DNA from 2 places in the Microbacterium sp. NPDC055442 genome. Region 1 is predicted to be linked to the other one. Evidence: predicted binding sites of a transcription regulator. Region 1 holds the regulator's gene; the other holds the start of a gene.

What was found. Region 1 encodes LexA, which represses DNA repair genes until DNA is damaged. Its sites were predicted from a motif close to TCGAACANNTGTTCGA; they were not measured.
Region 2: a site for LexA is predicted at 1,653-1,668, ahead of ACWIBS_RS01280 (HNH endonuclease signature motif containing protein). Genes of this name have one in related genera too.

The regions. Positions count from the first base shown of each region.
Region 1 is NZ_JBSHLF010000004.1:470,177-477,245, forward strand. It holds gene ACWIBS_RS11860 (S9 family peptidase) at 1-674, opposite strand, end outside; gene lexA (transcriptional repressor LexA) at 709-1,389, opposite strand; gene ACWIBS_RS11870 (LysM peptidoglycan-binding domain-containing protein) at 1,621-1,977, shown strand; gene ACWIBS_RS11875 (histidinol-phosphate transaminase) at 2,071-3,108, shown strand; gene hisB (imidazoleglycerol-phosphate dehydratase HisB) at 3,105-3,719, shown strand; gene hisH (imidazole glycerol phosphate synthase subunit HisH) at 3,716-4,366, shown strand; gene priA (bifunctional 1-(5-phosphoribosyl)-5-((5-phosphoribosylamino)methylideneamino)imidazole-4-carboxamide isomerase/phosphoribosylanthranilate isomerase PriA) at 4,418-5,164, shown strand; gene ACWIBS_RS11895 (SseB family protein) at 5,148-5,930, shown strand; gene ACWIBS_RS11900 (DUF1844 domain-containing protein) at 5,934-6,350, opposite strand; gene infC (translation initiation factor IF-3) at 6,600-7,069, shown strand, end outside.
Region 2 is NZ_JBSHLF010000001.1:239,910-246,978, reverse strand. It holds gene ACWIBS_RS01280 (HNH endonuclease signature motif containing protein) at 1-1,582, opposite strand, end outside; gene gdhA (NADP-specific glutamate dehydrogenase) at 1,961-3,319, opposite strand; gene ACWIBS_RS01270 (gamma carbonic anhydrase family protein) at 3,543-4,142, shown strand; gene ACWIBS_RS01265 (Na+/H+ antiporter NhaA) at 4,249-5,445, shown strand; gene ACWIBS_RS01260 (MazG nucleotide pyrophosphohydrolase domain-containing protein) at 5,442-6,203, shown strand; gene hisS (histidine--tRNA ligase) at 6,369-7,069, shown strand, end outside.

The DNA of each region.
Region 1 (7,069 bases):
ACGGGCTGGAGGGGGGAGGCGCCTTCGTCGAAGACCGTCGCGGCGCCCCCGTCGAGCGCGCTGACGCGCAGCTGTGCGCGATCCCACGGCATGTCGGGATGGTTCCACGCGACCCACGCGAGGTGCGTCCCGTCGGGGCTGAGCGCCGGATGCGCGACGAAATCGGTGCCTCCCGCGAGCGACACGATCGCAGCGGCGTCGTCGCCCGCCGACCCGTCGAGAGGAATCTCGACGATGTCTCGCGCGGGGGTCGGGCCGGCCCCGTGCGCTTCGCGCACCGCCAGCAGCCGACCCGACTGCACGGTCAGGCCGCCGAAGCGCACGTCGACGTCACCCGGCGGCGTGAGCGCGAGGAGCTCACCCCCGGGACGGAGCAGCCGGACGCGCTGGTCGGTCTTCTCGACGAACACGAGCGCCCCGTCGTCGGTGGCCGTCCACGACCCGCCCCCGTACTCGTGCACGCTCGACCGCGCGCTCCAGGGTGCCGGGAGGAGGTCTTCCACTCCGCCGGATGCCGTGCGTCTGCGCACCGTCGTGCGGCCGGCCTCTTCGGGGACGCCCTCACCCCACCACACGTCGTCGCCGACGAGGCGGGCGCCTTCGATGCGGGGCGAAGCGGCGGACACGGCCGCAGCGGTCAGAGGGGAAGGCCAGGAGCCGTAAGGAGTCGTCACCCCTCCACGCTAAGCCGTGCCGCGGACAAGCGGCTCAGACGGCGCGCAGGACCGCGACGACCTTGCCGAGCACGACGGCGTCGTCGCCGAGGATCGGCTCGAACGCGGAGTTGCGGGGGAGGAGCCAGGTGTGACCGTCGCGCTGACGGAAGGTCTTCACGGTCGCCTCGCCGTCGAGCATCGCCGCCACGATCTCGCCGTTGTCGGCCGTCGCCTGCGAACGCACGACGACCCAGTCGCCGTCGCAGATCGCGGCATCGATCATCGAGTCGCCCGAGACGCGCAGCATGAACAGGTCGCCCTTGCCGACGAGCTGCCGGGGCAGGGGGAAGATCTCGTCGATGTGCTGATCAGCGGTGATCGGCACGCCCGCCGCGATGCGGCCGACGAGCGGTACGAGCGCGGCGTCGCCCACCGACGGCGCAGCATCGGCGGGGTTCTCGGCCGCACTGCCGGGCAGGTCGATGAGCACCTCCATCGCGCGGGTCTTCCCGGCATCGCGGCGCAGGTACCCGCTCAGCTCGAGCTGATTGAGCTGATGCGTCACGCTCGAGAGCGACTTGAGCCCGACGGCGTCGCCGATCTCGCGCATGCTCGGGGGGTAGCCGTGCCGCGCGATCGACCGCTGGATGACCTCGAGGATCGCCAGCTGCTTGTCGCTGAGACTCTTCCGTCGTCGCGTCTGCGGCTTCTCGCGCCCGCCTGCGTCGCTCATATCGACTCCTGTCTTCGAATGTCGGAGGCCCGTGGTGGGGTGGCCACATCGAAACCGTATCCGGTTCTGCGGGGTTCAGGGGGCACGAGTTCCGCGTGTCGCGTTCGAACATCGCACGATCCGGCTCGGGGTTGACACCGTCCAGCATCGAAGATAGCTTCGGAACAGGAGTTCGCATCCGGCTTTCCCGGCCGAAAGTCGGATGCGAACCTTCCCACCAGGAGGAACCGCATGACCGCCATCGCCATCCCCGCTCCCTCGTCCCGCACCCGTCTGCGCACCACGGCGCGCGGCCGCCGCGTGCTCGCGAGTGCGGCAGCGCTGCCTCTGGCCGGACTGCTGGCGCTCGCCGTGCTGAGCGGCGGCTCGGCTGTCGCGTCGCGCGACAGCGGTGGCGCGTCGGCGACGTTCGCGACCGTGACCGTGACGTACGGCGACACGCTCTGGTCGATCGCGCAGTCCGTTGCTCCGCAACACGATCCGCGCGACGTCGTCGATGCGATCGCACGACTGAACGCGCTGCCGGGCGGCGCGATCGAGCTCGGCCAGTCGCTCGCGATTCCCGCCGAGTACGCACCCGCCGGCTGACGCTCCGAGGCGCCACCGCGCGTGAAGCGGCCTACGATTGCCTGCGTGACCTCCCGCCTCGACGCACTGCCCATCCGAGACGATCTGCGGGGCATGACGCCCTACGGTGCACCGCAAGCGCCGCTTTCCGTCGCGCTGAACGTCAACGAGAACACGCACCCCGTGCCGCAAGAGGTCGCCGACGACATCCTCGACTCCGTCGCGATCGCGTTGCACGATGTGAACCGCTACCCCGATCGCGAGTTCGTCGGACTGCGCGAAGGGTTCGCGGAGTACCTCGGGCACGGGCTCACCGCCGACCAGATCTGGGCCGCCAACGGATCCAACGAAGTGCTCCAGCACGTGCTGCAGGCCTTCGGCGGGCCGGGGCGCACGGCCTTCGGCTTCGCTCCCACGTACTCGATGTACCCGCTGCTCGCGCGCGCGACCGGAGCATCGTGGACGGGCGGCACGCGCGAGCCGGACTTCACGATCACGGCCGACGACGCGGCATCCCAGGTCGCACGGGCCCAGGCCGACGTCGTGTTCCTGTGCGCACCGAACAACCCCACGGGCACTCCGCTGCCTCTCGACGTCGTCGAGGCCGTCTACAACGCCACGGCGGGCGTCGTCGTCGTCGACGAGGCCTATCAGGAGTTCGCCCCCCACGGGTCCGCCTCGGCCGTGACGCTCCTGCCCGGGCGCGAGCGACTCATCGTCTCGCGCACCATGAGCAAGGCGTTCGCCTTCGCCGGCGCGAGAGTGGGATACCTCGCCGCTGACGAGGCCGTCATCGATGCGCTGCGTCTCGTCCGGCTGCCGTATCACTTGAGCGCTCTCACCCAGGCGGCGGCGACGGCCGCGCTGCGCCACGCTCCCGTCATGCTCAGCATGGTCGACGAGATCATCGTTCAGCGCGATCGCATCTCGGCGACGGTCGAGGCGCTCGGGTACGCGCCGCACGAATCCTGGACGAACTTCGTGCTGTTCGGGGGAGTCGATGACCCCGCGGCCGTGTGGCGTGCACTGTACGAGCAGGGTGTCCTCATCCGCGACGTCGGGATCCCGCACCACCTGCGGGTGACGGCGGGCACCGAAGACGAGACGACGGCGTTCCTCGACGCGCTGGCCTCGATAGAATCGACCGCATGACCCGTCCTGACGACCACCGCGTCGCCTCCGCCCGACGCGCGACGAGCGAGTCCACCGTCGAGCTCGAGCTCGACCTCGACGGAACCGGGCGCAGTCACATCGACACGACGGTGCCGTTCTTCGACCACATGCTGACGGCGTTCGCGAAGCACTCCCTGACGGATCTGACGGTGCGCGCCTCGGGCGACACCCACATCGACGCCCACCACACCGTGGAGGACGTCTCGATCGTCCTCGGGCAGGCGATCGGTGAGGCGCTCGGCGACAAGGCGGGCATCTCGCGGTACGGCGACGCGCTCGTGCCGCTCGACGAGGCACTCGCGCAGGCGGTCGTCGACATCAGCGGGCGTCCTTTCCTCGTGCACACGGGCGAGCCCGCGGGCTTCGAGCTCCACCTCATCGGCGGTCACTTCACCGGCTCGCTGGTGCGCCACACGTTCGAGGCGATCTCGTTCCACGCGGGGCTCACGACGCACATCAGGCTCCTGGCCGGGCGCGACCCGCACCACATCGCCGAGGCCGAGTACAAAGCGTTCGCGCGCGCATTCCGCCAGGCCAAGGCCCGCGACCCGCTCGTCGAGGGCATCCCGAGCACGAAGGGTGCTCTGTGACCTCTCGCCCGCTCGTCGCGGTCCTCGACTACGGCTCGGGAAACGTCCATTCCGCCGTCAAAGCGCTGACGCTCGCGGGGGCCGACGCGCGACTCACCGCCGATCGCGGTCTCGCGCTCGACGCTGACGGGCTGCTCGTGCCCGGCGTCGGGGCGTTCGCCGCCGTCATGCAGGCACTGCGCGCCATCCGCGGCGAGGAGATCATCGACCGACGGCTGGCCGGCGGCCGGCCCGTGCTCGGGATCTGCGTCGGGATGCAGGTGCTGTTCGAGCGGGGCCTCGAACGCGGGACCGTCACCGAGGGTCTCGGGGAGTGGCCCGGTGCGGTCACCGAGCTCGATGCGCCCGTGCTGCCGCACATGGGGTGGAACACCGTCGATGCCGCGCCCGGCTCGCGGCTGTTCGCCGGGATCGAGCAGGAGCGCTTCTACTTCGTGCACTCCTTCGCCGCGCAGCAGTGGCAGCTCGAGCCGCAGGAGCCCTTCGCGGCGCCGACCCTGACGTGGGCGACGCACGGCGGGCGTTTCCTCGCCGCCGTCGAGAACGGCCCGCTCTCGGCGACGCAGTTCCATCCCGAGAAGTCGGGCTCCGCCGGCATCCGCCTGCTGTCGAATTGGGTCGACGGCCTCGGCGCGACTAGCCTCTGAAGTCGTGTCGTCCGCGCCGTCCGGCCGCGTGAGAGTCCCACACGAGGAGCCATGAACGATTTCGCGTCCACACCCGAACTGATCCTGCTTCCCGCCGTCGACGTGGCAGGCGGCAAGGCCGTCCGGCTCACCCAGGGTGAGGCCGGCACCGAGACGAGCTACGGCGACCCGATCGACGCGGCCCACGACTGGGCCGAGCAGGGCGCGCAGTGGATTCACCTGGTCGATCTCGATGCGGCCTTCGGGCGCGGCAGCAACGCCGCCGTGCTGCGCAAGGTCATCAAGCACGTCAAGGGCGTGCAGGTCGAGGTGTCCGGCGGTATCCGCGACGACCGCTCGCTCGAATCGGCGCTCGAATCCGGTGCATCCCGCGTCAACCTCGGCACGGCGGCGCTCGAGAACCCCGAATGGGCGGCGTCGGTCATCAGCCGCTACGGCGAGTTCGTGGCCGTCGGCCTCGACGTGCGCGGCACGACGCTCGCCGCGCGCGGCTGGACGCGCGAAGGCGGCGACCTGTGGGCCGTCCTCGAGCGTCTCGAAGAGGCCGGGTGCAGCCGCTACGTCGTGACCGACGTCACGAAGGACGGCATGCTGAACGGCCCGAACCTCGAGCTGCTGCGTGAGATGACCTCGCGCACGCCCAAACCGGTCATCGCCTCGGGCGGCGTCTCGAGCCTCGACGACATCGCGGCGCTGCGGGAGCTCGTCTCGCTCGGCGTCGAAGGCGCGATCGTCGGCAAGGCGCTCTACGCGGGAGCGTTCACGCTCGCCGAGGCGCTGGATGTCGCAGGACGCTGAGGGCTGCCACGACGCGCACCTGTCGGACTCCGCGGGGGTTCCGTGGGAGGGGCGCAGTTTCCAGGCCAATCCGCACACGCACGACGACGGGTCCGCCGACCCGCAGCTGCTCGCGGCGCTGCAGGCGTTCCGCGCCGGCGCCGGCGATCAGACGGCGATCGTCGAAGCGTACCGCCGAGCCCGCCTGCTGATCCCGCTCGTCGCCGAGAAGGGCGACGAGGGGATCGGACCGCACGGCCACGTCGTCGACAAGACGCAGGAGCTCTCGATCGTCACGGTCGCAGCTCCTGACGGACGACGTGTGCTGCCCGTGTTCACCTCGGTCGAGACGATGTCCCGATGGGATGCCGCGGCTCGGCCCGTGCCGGCCGACGGCGTGCGCACGGCGGTGGCCGCCGTCGACGATGACACCGACCTGATCGTGATCGACCCGACCTCGCCGACCGAGCTCGTGCTGCGCCGCCCCGCCGTGTGGGCGATCGCGCAGGGGCACGCGTGGGAGCCGAGCTTCTCGTCGCCCGAGGTCTTCGCGGGGCTGGCCGAGAGCATCGGGGGAGAGCTCGCGGTGCTCGACCTGTCCGTCGAGCCCGGCGATCCCACGGCCAGGCTGCGCGGCCCGGAGCTCGTCGTGAGACTGCACCTCATCGACGGGCTCGACGCGAGCGCCCTCGACGCCGTGCTGTCCCGGCTGGCATCCCGATGGGCAGCCGATGACCGGATCGCGGTGCTCGTGGACTCGCTGACGGTCAAGCTCGTCCGCGGCTGATCGTCAGGTGACCGGGCCGGTCCACTTCTCGCCGGGGCCCTTGCCGATCGGGTCTTCGATGACCGAGGCCTCGCGGAAGGCGAGCTGGAGCGAGCGCAGACCGTCGCGCAGCGAGCGCGCGTGCATGTCGCTGATCTCCGGAGCGCCGGCGGTGATGAGGCCCGCGAGCGCGTTGATGAGCTTGCGCCCTTCGTCGAGGTCGGTCTGCGCCGCGGGATCGTCGGCGAGGCCGACCTTGACCGCTGCGGCGCTCATGAGGTGCACGGCCGCCGTCGTGATGATCTCGACGGCGGGGACGTCGGCGATGTCGCGGGTCGCCGACGAGGCTGCGCGCTCCTGCTCCTCCCAGCGGCGGTGCCGCTCGTCGTCGTCGTCACCGCGCGCGGCATCCTGTGCTTCGTCATCCCGAATCGTGTTCACGCGACTCTTTCTGCTAGACTGTGGCGGTCTTCGGAGCGTTCTGCTCCGGAGTGGAAAGTGGATCACATCCCACCCGCGCTTGCCGCTCCAGGCTACCGGGTCTTGCACTCCGCCCCGCGCGCACAAACGCACGGGGCAGTCAGGGTGCAGCAAGCCGGCGCTCGCGCCGTCTGGGTGGAATGCTCCTCTTCCGCCCGCGACACACCCGTGCCGCGGTGCCGACACCCCGCACGATAAGAGGAGCTCCGCATCAGCGATCCCCGTACCAATGACCGCATCCGCGTCCCCGAGGTCCGTCTCGTGGGTCCCGCCGGAGAGCAGGTCGGCGTCGTCCGCATCGAAGTGGCGCTGCGTCTGGCGCAGGAGGCTGACCTTGATCTCGTCGAGGTGGCCCCGAACTCGAAGCCTCCCGTGGTCAAGATCATGGACTACGGCAAGTTCAAGTACGAGGCAGCGCAGAAGGCCAAGGAAGCACGTCGCAACCAGGCGAACACGGTCCTCAAAGAGGTCCGCTTCCGGCTGAAGATCGACGCGCACGACTACCAGACCAAGCGCAAGCGCGCCGAGGGCTTCCTCAAGACCGGCGACAAGGTGAAGGCGATGATCCTGTTCCGCGGTCGTGAGCAGTCGCGTCCCGAGCAGGGCGTGCGTCTGCTGCGCAAGTTCGCCGAGGATGTCGCCGAGTTCGGAACGGTCGAGTCGAGCCCCACGATCGACGG
Region 2 (7,069 bases), on a different contig from region 1:
TGCTCGTGGTGGCGATCGCCAGCCAGTCCGTCGGGACGAATCTGACCGTCGACGGTGGTCGGTCCTGGTAGCGACGGCCCGTGGGGGAGTACCACTCGAGGACCCCGCCCGGTCTTTGTTCGACGCGCCACGCCGTGTGGTGTTTGAGCGTGTGATGGCGCCTGCAGAAGTGACCGAGGTTGGTCTCGCAGGTCGCCCCGCCCTTCGCGGCGTCCTTCGTGTGGTCGACGTCGGCGCGGATCGCCGGGCGCCGACACCCGGGAGCCCGACAGCGCTCGTCGCGCGCCCGCAAGTGTCGGCGGAGCTTCTTGTCGGGCCGGTACCGGTCGACGGCGAGCACGGCACCGGTATGCGGATGAGTGAGGACGCGGTCCCACCCCTTCGCGTGGCCCGCCAGACGGAGAGCGGTGTCGGGATCGATGGGACCGTACCCGGCCAAGAGGTAGGGCTCGGCGCCGGAGCCCGCGGCGGTGAGCGCGGGGACGGTGACCTGGACGTGCCCCGTGAGCGCGGCGAGCGCGTCACCCTCGCCATGTGCAGCCGGCGCGCCGGCCAGAAGCAGGTCGGCGAAGAGGTCGGCGCGAATCTGGTCCATCGTCCGGGAGTCGCGGGGTTCGGATGCCGCACCGTGCTCGTCGCCGGTCCACGCCGCACCGTCGGCGTCGCTGTCGGTCGATGCGGCGTGCGCGTTGCCGGATCCCGCGATCCTCGCGCCCGCGTCCGCGCCGGCGCCGGCGAGCGTGCCGTCGGATGGGCCGGCGAGCGTACTGTCGCCCGCGCCGGCGAGCGTACCGTCGGACGGGCCGGTGACGACGACGGGTTCCGTAACGACGACGGGTTCCGTGACGACGACGGATCCCGTCTCGTCGTGGCCGTCGCTGTCGCGCGCCTCGAGCGAGCGGGGCCCGCTATCGGCCGCGGCGTTGTCGTTCACGATGGCGCGGGCCATCTCGGTCAGCCGGTCGCGGATCGCGTAGGCGAGCGCTGCCGGCTGGTCCGAGATGATCCGCGCGACACCGTCGTCGAGGTCGATGAGCCGAACGCACCTGTCCGCGACGGCCCGGCGCTGCCGCTCGACAGTCGCATCCGGGTCGAGCTGGGCGGCGACCGCCCGCGCCATCGCGCGCAGTCGGCCCGGCGCTTCGGCTTCCGCTACCGCGATCACCGTCTCTTCGTATCGGGCACGAGTGTCGGCATCGGCGATGGGAGAGCCGGCGTCGAGGATCACTCGGACATGTCCCGCGTCGATACGCCCTGCCTGCCACGCGGCGAAGGTGGCGGCGAAGCGACTCGTGAGTGTCGCGGCATCCCCCATCCGGGACTGCACGGTTCGATCCGTCACCCGCATCGCCGCACCCAGCTCGGCCGCGACTTCGCGGACGGCCAGGTCGCTGCGCGACATGCGGCGGCCGGCTGCTCTGCCCTGCGCAACGCGAGCGAGGGAGAGGTCCACCGCGTCGGCGAGCAGCTGCTCTTGCCGCGCCTCGAGTGCTGCGATCTGCCGACGGGTGGTGAGCATGTCGGATACGAGGTCATCGAGCGCGGTCGTCCAGCCGGTGTCGGTCGACAGGTCGTGCCCCATGAGCGCTCCAAACACAGAGAGTGGACGGTCAAGCGCGAGATGGGCACGTGCGCGAGAACTGGCTCCAGTGTAGTACATATCTTCGATTAAGGGAAGGGGCGCGAAGAAAAAAGGAAAAGAAATGCGCGTCTCGCGCCGACCAGAACACGTCGACGTCCGCGGACCGGCACCGAGCGGCACCCCACGACGGCGCCCGGCGTGCCGAGCAGGCTGGTCTGCAGCATCCCGGCGACGGCGCAGACGATCAGCCCGACGCCTCCGAAGGTCCTCGTCGTCACCCGGCCGCGCATCTTCCCAGGGTGCCAAGGCGTACGTTCCGCAGCACCACCTCTGACAGCAGCCGCCCGGGAACCGCCGCGAAACCCGCGCGGAGAAGCGTCAGATGACGCCCTGCGCGAGCATCGCGTGCGCGACGCGCTCGAAGGCCGCCGAGTTGGCGCCCACGACGTAGTCACCGGGGCGGCCGTACCGCGCGGCGGCGTCGAAGGCGGAGTCGTGGACGTCCTTCATGATCGAGCGCAGGCGCGATTCGCTGTCGTCGAAGCTCCACCGCTGCCGAGAGGCGTTCTGGCTCATCTCGAGCGCCGACGTCGCCACGCCGCCCGCGTTGGCGGCCTTGCCCGGCGCGAACATCACGTCGGAGGACTGGAACGCGGCGATGGCACCGGGTGTCGAGGGCATGTTCGCACCCTCGGCGACCGCGCGCACGCCGTTGCCGATGAGGGCGCGGGCATCCTGCTCTTCGAGCTCGTTCTGCGTCGCCGACGGGATCGCGATGTCGACGGGCACCTCCCACGGGCGTGCCCCCTCGACGAAACGTGCCGACGGTCGACGAGCGGCGTACTCGCCGATGCGCGCACGCTCGGTCTCTTTCACCTGGCGCAGCAGCTCGACGTCGATGCCGGCGTCATCGACGACGTAGCCTGACGAGTCCGAAGCCGTGACCGGAGTCGCGCCCAGCTGCCACGCCTTCTTGATCGCGTAGATCGCGACGTTGCCCGAGCCGGAGACGCCGACGCGCAGCCCCGCGAGGGACTGACCGCGCACACCCAGCATCTCCTGCGCGAAGAAGACCGCGCCGAAACCGGTCGCCTCGGTGCGGACCTCGGCACCGCCCCACTGCACGCCCTTGCCGGTGAACATGCCCGACTCGTGGCGGTTCGTGATCCTGCGGTACTGGCCGAACAGGTAGCCGATCTCGCGCGCCCCGACGCCGATGTCACCGGCGGGGACGTCGGTGTGCTCGCCGAGGTGGCGATACAGCTCGTTCATGAAGGACTGGCAGAAGCGCATGACCTCGGCGTCGGAGCGGCCGTGCGGGTCGAAGTCGCTGCCGCCCTTGGCGCCGCCGATGCCCTGCCCCGTGAGCGCGTTCTTGAAGACCTGCTCGAAGCCGAGGAACTTCACGATCGACAGGTTCACGGATGGGTGGAAGCGCAGGCCGCCCTTGTACGGACCGAGCACCGACGAGAACTGCACACGGAACCCGCGGTTGACGCGCAGACGCCCGCTGTCATCGACCCACGGCACGCGGAACAGGATCTGCCGCTCGGGCTCGACGAGCCGTTCCACGATGCCGCCATCGACGAACTCGGGATGCTCCTCGAGCACGGGGCCGATCGACTCCAGCACCTCATGCACGGCCTGGAGGAACTCGGGTTCGTGGGGGTTGCGTGCCTGAACCGTGTCGAACACCTCGGTGACGGCGGGCGGAAGAGCGGCGAGCGTTTCGGTCACGGAGAGCACTTTCTGGCCGGAGCGATGGGCACCCGGAACCGGCGATCCCCACCCACGGGTTCGTGGGCTGCCGGGTGCGACGCGGATTATGCGTGGCTGCCCGGGGGTGCGCGGGTGACGCGCATCGGCACGGACGGGAGACCTCAGCCTAACGCGCGCGACTCATGAGCGGATGCCACGCGCACGAGAGCGCGCTACGCTGAGCGCCGACCGAGGAGGAACGATGAGGTTCGAGCATCTCGGGGTCGGGCCCCGCATCCACCCCACGGCGGTCATCGCGCCGACCGCCGTCATCAGCGGCGACGTCGAGATCGGTGCCGAGTGCCAAGTGCTGCACGGAGCGGTCATCACGTCGGAGGGCGGTCCCGTCACGCTCGGGCATGACGTCATCGTCATGGAGAACGCGCTCGTACGCGCGACCGCGACGAACCCGGTGCACATCGGCGACCATGTGCTCGTCGGGCCGATGGCGAGCGTGTCGGGCGCGACGATCGAGGACGAGGTGTTCCTCGCGACGGGGACCCGCATCTTCAACGGCGCCCGGATCGGCGCGCGCAGCGACATCCGCATCAATGCGGTCGTGCACCTGCGGACGACCCTGCCGCCCGAGTCGGTCGTGCCGATCGGCTGGGTCGCCGTCGGTGAGCCCGCCCGGATCCTGCCTCCCGAGCGGCACGAGGAGATCTGGGCGGCGCAGCGCGAACTCGACTTCCCCGGCTACGTCTTCGGACTCGACGCCGAGACCCCCGATCTCATGGTGCAGCTCACCGAGCGCTACGGCCAGAGCCTCGCCCGCCACGCGCACGACACGCGCGTGGACTGATCCGCCGCGGCGGTCTCGGAAGGCTCGGTACACTGGGCGGCGGTGAGCCGGGAAGTCTGGTCGGCACGGTGCTGCCGTACCCTGCCGACTCACCCGAAAGAGGCCCATGTCCCTGCTGCGCTCCGCACGATTCCCCGCCGTCATCCTGCTGGCAGCCGCCGTCCTCGGGCTGATCCTCGCCAACTCGCCGATCGGTCCGGCCGTCGCCGAGATCAAGGGCGCGTACCTCGGCATCCCCGGGGTCTTCGAGATGTCCGTCGGCCACTGGGTGCAGGACGGCCTGCTCGCGATCTTCTTCTTCGTCGTCGCGATCGAACTGCAGTACGAACTCACCGCGGGCGAGCTCAACTCCGCGCGCAAGGCCCTGCAGCCGGCGATCGCGGCCGCGGGGGGAGTCATCGTGCCGATCGGGGTGTTCCTGCTCTTCGCCGGCGGAACCGACGCCGCCGGCGGGTGGCCCATCCCCACGGCGACCGACATCGCCTTCGCCCTGGGCGTGCTCGCCGTCTTCGGTAAGGGCCTGCCCAGCGGCATCCGGATCTTCCTGCTGGCGCTCGCGATCCTCGACGACATCGTCGGGATCGTCTTCATCGCCGTGCTCTTCACGAACGACGTCAACGTCGGCCTGCTCGCGCTCGCCGTGGTCGCCGTTGCGATTTTCGCCGTGCTGAGCCGCATGCTCGGCTCGCGTGCGGACGGCGTCGTCATCGCCGGGCTCGTCGTACTCGGGCTCGCGACGTGGGTGCTCGTGTACCTCTCAGGTGTGCACGCGACGATCGCCGGTGTCGCGCTCGGGCTCGTGATGGCGCAGCAGCCGGCGATGCGCACGCGCCACGCGCTCGAGCCGTTCGTCAACGGACTCGTCCTGCCGCTGTTCGCCTTCTCGGCCGCACTCGTGGTGATCCCGATGGTGTCGCCCGCTCAGCTCTCACCGGCGTTCTGGGGCATCCTCGTGGCGTTGCCCGTGGGCAAGATTCTCGGCATCACGCTCGCCGGATGGATCTCGCTGCGGATCGGCAACCGGGGCAAGACCCCCCATCTCGCACTCATGGACCTCGTAGCCGCCGGCGCGCTGGGCGGGATCGGATTCACCGTCTCGCTGCTGCTGTCCGAGCTCGCTTTCGCGGACAGCCCGCTCGTGCGCGACGAGGCGACGCTCGGCGTGCTCGCCGGATCGGTGATCTCGATCGTGCTGGCGGCGGCGCTCGTCGCGCAGCGCGCGCTGCACTATCGCCGCACCTCGCCGGAGACCCGTGACGAGGAGCTGCCGCCGCAGGAGGAGACGAAGGGCCAGATCGCGTGACGGATGCCGCACCCGACCCGCGCGCGCAGCCCGATGCCCTCCGTGCCGCGGCTGAGACGATGCGCGCCGTGCGGGATCGCTGTGTGTGGACGCAGCAGATCGATCATCGCGACCTCGTGCCGTACCTCGTCGAGGAGAGCGCCGAAGTCATCGATGCGGTCGAGGACGGCACGCCCGCCGAGCTGCGCGAAGAGCTCGGCGACCTGCTCTGGCAAGTGCTGTTCCACGCCGAGATCGCCTCGCGCGACGCCGTCGAGCCGTTCGACATCGACGACGTCGCCCGGGGGCTCACCGACAAGATGGTGAGGCGGCATCCGCATGTCTTCGCCGACGCCGTCGCGCGGACCTCCGATGAGGTGCTCATGCACTGGAACGCCGCGAAAGCGGCCGAGAAGAACGAGCGCACGAGCGTCCTCGACGGCGTCAGCGACCGGATGCCCTCCCTCGCGCTCGCGCAGAAGCTCCTGGGCAAGGCGACGACGCTTCGACACGCTCAGCGACCAGACCCCGCCGCGCCCCCAGTCCCTGACCCGGGACTGCCCCCGGTCCCTGAGCGTGCCGAAGGGTCGACGGCCGAGGCGCCCGGACTGCCCCCGGTCCCTGAGCTCGCGGAAGGGCCGACGACCGAGGCGGAGCTCGGCGACGCGCTGCTCGGGCTCGTCGTCGCCGCCCGCGCGAACGGGTGGGACGCCGAGCGCGCGCTGCGCGTGCGGGTGCGCCGCCTCGAGCGCGACATCCGCGACGCGGAGCGTGCATAACTCCTCACCGAACCGCTGGATGCACGTCGAGAACGCCGCCCCGCGAAATCCATGAGGAGTTGTGCACGCGGTGGTCCTGACGTTGTGCACGCGGTGGTCCTGACGTTGTGCACGCGGTGGACCTGGAAGAATGACCCCGTGGCATCCGTCAATCCGCCGCGCGGCATGCGCGACTTCCTCCCCGCCGACAAGGCCCGTCGCGAGCGTGTGCTCGCCGTCATCCGCGAGCGCTACCGTGCGCACGGGTTCGACGAGATCGAGACCCCCGTCATGGAGGAGTACGCGCGCCTGCACGCGGGCATCGGCGGTGACAACGAGAAGCTCGCCTACAACGTTCTCAAACGCGGTCTCGACGCCGAGGCGATCCGTGCCGCCGCAGACGACCCCGAGGCTCTGACCGACCTCGGGCTGCGGTACGACCTGACCGTCCCGCTCGCGCGGTTCTACGCGAGCCACCGCGGCGAGTTGCCGACCGTGTTCCGGGCGATCCAGATCGCGCCCGTGTGGCGTGCCGAGCGCCCGCAGAAGGGGCGCTACCGCCAGTTCATGCAGTGCGACATCGACATCATCGGCGACGCGTCGGCGCGGGCCGAAGCCGAACTCGTCGTCGCGACCCTCGACACGCTCGACGCCCTCGGTCTCGAGGGCGGAACGGTGCGCATCAACGACCGCCGCGTCCTCGACTGGATGCTGGACCGCTTCGGCTTCGCCCCCGACGAGCGGCCCGGCGTGCTCATCACGATCGACAAGCTCGACAAGATCGGGCCGTCCGGCGTCGTGAGCGAGCTGCGCGAACGAGGCGCGACACCGGACGCGGTCGACGGCCTCGAGTCGTTCCTCACCCGACCCATGACGCTGGAATACAA